Gemmobacter sp. 24YEA27: one gene and its partner. The protein of the gene in region 1 interacts with the protein of each later gene in a pairwise test. Links are inferred from orthologs where the notes say so. Each region holds a gene or a part of one and is shown in the gene's direction. Other genes may lie near its edges. The genes, in order: QNO18_RS16495 and QNO18_RS15345.

Region 1 (3,259 bases):
GTGGCGGGGGCGGGCATTGACCGCCGCCTTCACCTTTGGGCGAGCCCCGCAGGCCGCCTCGCGCGAAAACTTGACATTTTGTGGCTTTGGCGCGACGGAAGGCGGGCCGGAACACGTAAGAGACGTCAGCCAGGTGCAGCTTTTCTCCGGAAATGCTGCCCAAGCGATCCGGATCGCCGCCCCGTCGCGGCCAAGCTGATGCGAGATCGCCTGATGACTGTCACCGCCCGTACTGCTGCCATTCGTGACGCGACCAGCCCCGCTGGTGCGACGTCCGCCGGAGATACGGCTGATTTCCTGATTTCCGGCCCGCGCCATACAATGGCGCTTGGCCCCGCGCGGCGCCATCTGCCGCCAGGGCCGCTGGCGAGCCTGCCAGCGCGTTCTGAGGCGTTTTTTGCCGCTGGTCATGACGGGCCGAAGCTGCTGGCCGGCGCGTTGCCCTATGATCGCGAGGCGACGGATTACCTGTTCCAGCCCGGTTCGGTGCTGGACATGCCGGCGGCGCCGGTCGCTATGGTCGCGCCGCAGGCCGGGATGCGGATCCGGGCCGAGCCTTCTCCGCGCCAGTACCGCGAGGCGGTCGCGGCGGCGGTCAGGCGCATTTCCGAAGGGGAATTCTCGAAAATCGTGCTCTCGCGCAGCCTGGTGCTGACGTCAGAGCGTCCGCATGACCCCGGGCTTTTGTTGCAGATGCTGCGCCAGGACGGGTTGGCGACGCTGTTCTCTGTTCCGCTGCCCCCACGTCAGGCCGGGGTGCCGCATCGGCTGATCGGGGCCACGCCGGAATTGCTTGTGGAAAAACGCGGGGGCCTTGTGGCCTCGCATCCGCTGGCGGGATCGGCGCGGCGCGCGGCAGATCCGGCGCGTGACCGTGCGGCAGGCGAGGCGCTTTTGCGATCCGACAAGGACCTGCGCGAACATGCGATGGCGGCGGAAATGGTGCTGGATACGCTGGCGCCATTCTGTGTGCGCCTTGCCGCCCCCGAGGGTGTGACGCTCAGCGCGACCGCCCGGATGTGGCATCTGGGCACCCGGATCGAGGGTGTGCTGCGCGACGCCTCTACCCCTTGCGCGACGCTTCTGGCCGCGCTGCATCCGACGCCCGCCGTTTGCGGCCTGCCGCGCGACGCGGCGGACGCGGCGATCCCCGGGCTCGAGGGCTATGCGCGGGGCTTTTATGCCGGCGCGGTCGGCTGGCTTGAGGCGGGTGGCGACGGGTGCTGGTATCTTGCGCTGCGCTGCGCCGGGATCGAAGGCAACGAGGCGCGGCTTTACGCCGGCGCGGGCATAGTGCGCGGCTCTGATCCTCAGGCCGAAGAGGCCGAAACCCATGCCAAATTCCTGGCAATGCTGGCCGCTTTCGGGCAGGACGGCGAGATCATCATCGGGGACTGAACCATGGCCGGCCTGCCGCAGATTGCACCCTATCCGCTGCCGTATGGCGCGGAGATCCCGCCCTCGCGCGGGCCCTGGCAGCTGGCACCCGCGCGTGCGGCGCTTCTGATCCATGACATGCAGCGCTATTTCCTGCGCCCCTATGCGCCGGGGGAGAGCCCGATTGCCCCCGCCATCGCCAATATAGCAAAGCTCGCCGCCGCCGCCCGCGCCGCCGGTCTTCCGGTGTTCTACACTGCGCAGGACGGCAATCAGGACCGCCGCGACCGCGGCCTCCAGGCCGATCTCTGGGGGCCTGGCATGTCGGCAGAGCCCGATCATCAGGCGATCATCCCGGAACTTGCGCCCGAAGACCGGGATTTCGTGCTGGTCAAACACCGCTATTCGGCCTTTCAGCGTTCGAACCTTGAGCAGCTGATGCGGGTCCGGGGGCGGGACCAGCTGATCATCTGCGGCGTCTATGCCCATATCGGCTGTATGATGACCGCAGGCGAAGCCTTTCAGCGCGATATCGAGCCCTTCATGGCTGCCGATGCGCTTGCGGATTTCAGCCGCGCGGATCATGACATGGCCCTGAAATGGGTGGCGGGGCGCTGTGGCGTGGTGCAGGACACAAAGGCGCTGATTGCGGCGATCACCGCCGGAAAAGGGGCATAGGATGCGGCTCACGGGGTTTGAGGGCGCGCTTGCGCTGGTGACGGGCGCGGGCGGCGGCATTGGCCGCGCGGTGGTGCAGCTTTTGCTTGATTCCGGGGCGCGGGTGGTGGCGACGGATCTCGCGCTGCCGGATCTGCCGGCGCAGCCGGGGCTCAGCTGTCTCGCGCTTGATGTGGCGGATGCTGCGGCGGTGGAGCGGCTGGTCGTTGAAACCGAGGCGCGACACGGCCCGGTGCGGTTCGGGATTTCGGTCGCCGGGGTGCTGGCGACCGGCCTTGTGACCGAGACCTCCGATGCCGACTGGCGGCGGGTGTTTTCCGTGAATACTGACGGCGTCTTTCACCTCACGCGCGCGCTGGCGCGGGTGATGGGGCCAAGGGGCGAGGGTGCGCTGGTCGCGGTCTCCTCAAACGCCGCCGGGGTGCCGCGTTACGGTATGGCGGCCTATGCTGCGTCAAAGGCGGCTGCGACGATGTATATGCGCACGCTCGGGATGGAGCTCGCGCCGCGCGGGATCCGCTGCAATATCGTGGCGCCGGGTTCGACCCGGACGCCGATGCAGACCGGTATGTGGGCCGATGCCAGCGGCGAGGCCCGGGTGATCGCGGGCATCCAGGAGCAGTTCAAGCCCGGCATCCCGCTCGGCAAGATCGCCGAGCCTGACGATGTCGCCAATGCGGTGATGTTTCTGCTGTCAGATCAGGCCGGCCACGTCACCATGGCCGATCTCTATGTGGATGGCGGGGCCACACAACAGGCCTGACGCCTGCGGCACGGCCTCTGACTGTCGCGCAACACTTTGTTCCGGAAGGCAAGGCCTGTATGTGGGCGCTTTGACCCCGGGCTGCGGGAAGGCCCGGTCGGGCCATGGCAGGTCGCGGGTTATCTTGTCGCGCCCGTCCATTCATCACGCAAAAGCCCGTATATCAGCAGATCGCACAGGCCTTTGTGCGTGATTTCGTGCTGACGCAAGTAAGCTTCGCGGGTAAAGCCGAGACGTTCAATGAGCCGCACCGAAGCCTGGTTTTCCGCGTCAATTTCCACATAGAGACGGCGACAATCCCCTCGGAGAAGAGGTGATCCACCAGCGCCGTCATGCATTCTGTCGCGACGCCATGCCCCTGGCGCTCTGCTATGGTGATATAGCCCAGCTCAAGCACCCCTGCATCACGCCCCGGGAATGCGACAAAGCGGCCGGCAAGCG
Region 2 (3,196 bases), 240 kb from region 1 along the record:
CAAAGGGCGAAAAGCCGCGCCCCGAGCCGAAAGCCCGCGCCAGCGCCGCCAGCGGCACGATCAGCATCACCAGGTAAAGGATGCCATGCCCGGCTTTGGCCGCGATGCCGATGAACCCGCGCCCATGATCGGGCCGGCGCCCGGCATTCGCGAAAGCCCAGGCCACCCGGATCACGATCAGCACGAAAACCGCAGTTCCAACCGGCCCATGCGAGCCGACAATGGCGCTTTCCCTAGGCGAGACGCCAAATCCCACCTTGAGGATCATCGTCATGAACTGCCACAGCACCAGGGCCGCGATCGACCAGTGCAGCGCACGGGTCACTTTGCCATAGGCGCGGGGCGTGTCTCGCAGGGGGAGCCTCATCCGGGTCATGCTCGTTATCTGTTTCACCTGGTCTCGCAGCGCGGGTGTTCCGTTCAGGGTTCTGGCCGCGCCTTTCTTACCGCCTAAGGGATAATGCTGCACCTGCCAACCGCCAGAGGTAAAGTTGACTATTTTTCCAGGTGGCTTTATCCCGGCGCCACGAGCGTCATCCCGGCCCGCCGGACATGCCGCAAAACGCCGTCACTGTTCCGCAGGTGCGCCATGACCGAAGCCCCCCGTCCTGATGTGGCCCGTCCTGATGTGGCCCTGCCAGATGTCGCCACTCCCGAAGTTGCCGCGCCACACCAGACCTGGCCCGCAGATCTCGCAGCGCGCTACCGCGAGAAAGGGTATTGGCGCGGCGAAACCTTCGGCACCCTGTTGCGCCGGCTCGCGGCTGAACACGGGCCACGGATCGCCGTGGTCGGAGGGGAAACCCGGCTCAGCTATGCGGATCTGCTGACCGCCGCCGAGCAGGCGGCACGGGGCTACCTGGCGCTTGGCCTGCGGCCTGGTGAGCGCGTGGTGGTGCAGCTTCCGAATATCGCGGGCTTCTTTCCTTCGGTCTTTGGCCTGTTTCTGGCCGGGCTTATCCCGGTCTATGCCCTGCCCGCGCATCGTCGGACGGAGATCTCGCATTTCATCGCCCGCTCGGATGCGAAAGCGCTGGTGATCGCCGACAGCTGGGAGGGGTTTGATTACCGCGCCCTCGCCCGTGAGCTGCGCGAAGAGGCCGCAGGCCTCGAGGTCATTGTGATCGGCGAAGCGCAGGAATTCACCAGCTTCGCAGATCTTGGCGCATCAGGTGAGGGCGCATCAGATCAGGACGCAGGCGCGCTGCCTGAGACCGATCCGTCCCGGGTCGCCTTCATGCAGATTTCTGGTGGCACCACGGGGCTTTCGAAACTGATCCCGCGCACCCATGACGATTATATCTACAGCTTCCGCGAAAGCGCGGTGATCTGCGGGCTGACCCCAGACAGCGTCTATCTCTGCGCCCTGCCGGTCGCACATAATTTCCCGATGTCCTCGCCCGGCGTGTTCGGGGCGCTGTCAGTGGGCGCGAAAGTGGTGCTCTGCCCCAACCCCGCCCCCGCCACCGCCTTCCCGCTGATCGAGGCCGAGCGGGTCACCATCACCGGCCTTGTGCCGCCGCTGGCGCTTTTGTGGATGCAGGCGGCCCCCGGAAGCACGCATGACCTTTCCAGCCTCGAAGTGCTGGGCGTGGGCGGCGCGAAATTCATCCCCGAAGCGGCGGCGCGGGTGCGCCCCACTCTGGGCTGCACGCTGCAACAGGTGTTCGGCATGGCCGAGGGGCTGGTGAATTATACCCGCCTTGATGACCCGGAAGAGATCATCATCTCGACGCAGGGCCGCCCGATCAGCGAGGATGACGAGGTGCTGGTTCTGGATGATGAAGGCCAGCCGGTCGCCCCGGGCGAAGCGGGCTACCTCCACACCCGTGGCCCCTACACGATCCGCGCCTATCACAACGAGCCGGCGGCCAATGCCCGCAGCTTCACCCCCGACGGGTTCTACCGCACCGGCGACATGGTGAAGCAGCTGCCCGGCGGTTACCTGGTCGTCCAGGGCCGCGCAGGCGACCATATCAACCGCGCCGGCGAAAAGATCTCGGCCGAAGAGATCGAGGATCACCTGCTGGCCCACCCGGCGGTGTTTGACGCTGCCGTGGTCTCGATCCCGGATGCTTTCCTGGGCGAGCGCATCTGCGCCTTTGTGGTGGTGAACCCGGGCGTTGAACGGCCAAAGCCCGCCGCCGTGAAGGCCTTTGTCAGGGGGCGCGGTATCGCCGCTTTCAAAGTGCCCGATGAGGTGGTTTTCGTGACGGAATTCGCCACCACCGCCGTTGGAAAGATCAGCCGCAACAAGCTGCGCGCCGGGCTGCGCGCGCGCTATCTGGAAGAAGAAGCCGCAAAATGACTGTTTCCGGTGAGACTGTGACCCTTGAAAATATGCGGGCCGATATTGCGCGGCTGATCGACCTTGAACCCGAAGAGATCGGCAATGACGATCACCTGCCCGATCTGGGGCTGGATTCTCTCCGGCTGATGCGGCTCGTGAGCGCCTGGGAACAGGACGGGCTGAAAGTGGATTTCGCGGTCTTCGCCGAAAGCGCGACGCTCGGCGAATGGTGGGAGGCGATCTCGCACCTGCGGGCGGCTGGTTGAAATGGCACAGGATGTTCAGGACACGCGCCCGCTGACCGAGGCGCAGGAGGGGCTGTGGTATTTCCAGGCGCTCGATCCGGCCAATCCGATCCTGAATACCGGGCAATATCTCGAGCTGACCGGCGCCGCTGATCTGGCGGCTTTGCGCGAGGCGGTGGCGCGCACGGTGCAGGAGACCGAGGCGCTGCATCTGCGTTTTCGCGCGGCCCCCGCGGGCCGGAGCAATGGCTGGCCCCCGGCGGCATCACCTTGGGCGAGGTCGATCTGACGGCCCATCCGGATGCCGGGGCCGAGGCGCTGGCGCGGATGCAGGAAGACAGCGCCCGCCCCCTTGATCTGGCGCGAGAGCCGGTGGCGGCCTTTACCCTTTTCCTGCTGCCAGACCGGGTGTTTCTCTATGAACGCATCCATCACCTCGCGACAGATGGCTATGGGATGGTGCTGGTTTCGAACCGGATCGGCGAACATTACGGCCATCTGACCGGCGCAGGGCCGGCGCCGCTGCCCTTCCCGCCGCTGGCGCGCGCGGAAGACGAGGATGCGGCTTACCGCACCGGCCCGCGCCGGGCGGCGGATGCGGCCTGGTGGAAGGCAGAGATGACCGGCGCGCCTGTGGTGACAAGCCCGGGCACGCTTGCGG

What was found.
Region 2: the proteins of QNO18_RS16495 (region 1) and QNO18_RS15345 interact in binary tests that used the Escherichia coli proteins (3 or more experiments, as listed by UniProt). The link is inferred for Gemmobacter sp. 24YEA27 from one-to-one orthologs.

Annotation. Positions count from the first base shown.
Region 1 is NZ_JASJPW010000001.1:3,325,061-3,328,319, reverse strand. The notes cover bases 283-3,228. They hold QNO18_RS16495 (isochorismatase family protein), read left to right. Parts: upstream 283-1,401; coding sequence 1,402-2,055; downstream 2,056-3,228. Other genes in these bases: QNO18_RS16485 (GNAT family N-acetyltransferase), read right to left, coding at 2,982-3,228; dhbA (2,3-dihydro-2,3-dihydroxybenzoate dehydrogenase), read left to right, coding at 2,057-2,818; QNO18_RS16500 (isochorismate synthase), read left to right, coding at 283-1,398. Outside these bases: QNO18_RS16505 (DHA2 family efflux MFS transporter permease subunit), read left to right, coding at 1-20; more of QNO18_RS16500, read left to right, coding at 214-282; more of QNO18_RS16485, read right to left, coding at 3,229-3,259. UniProt on the Escherichia coli protein: Involved in the biosynthesis of the siderophore enterobactin (enterochelin), which is a macrocyclic trimeric lactone of N-(2,3-dihydroxybenzoyl)-serine.
Region 2 is NZ_JASJPW010000001.1:3,081,232-3,084,427, forward strand. Bases 66-2,948 are described here. They hold QNO18_RS15345 (AMP-binding protein), read left to right. Parts: upstream 66-589; coding sequence 590-2,308; downstream 2,309-2,948. Other genes in these bases: QNO18_RS15340 (cytochrome b/b6 domain-containing protein), read right to left, coding at 66-367; QNO18_RS15350 (phosphopantetheine-binding protein), read left to right, coding at 2,305-2,556; QNO18_RS15355 (condensation domain-containing protein), read left to right, coding at 2,558-2,824; QNO18_RS15360 (amino acid adenylation domain-containing protein), read left to right, coding at 2,806-2,948. Also shown: more of QNO18_RS15340, read right to left, coding at 1-65; more of QNO18_RS15360, read left to right, coding at 2,949-3,196. UniProt on the Escherichia coli protein: Involved in the biosynthesis of the siderophore enterobactin (enterochelin), which is a macrocyclic trimeric lactone of N-(2,3-dihydroxybenzoyl)-serine.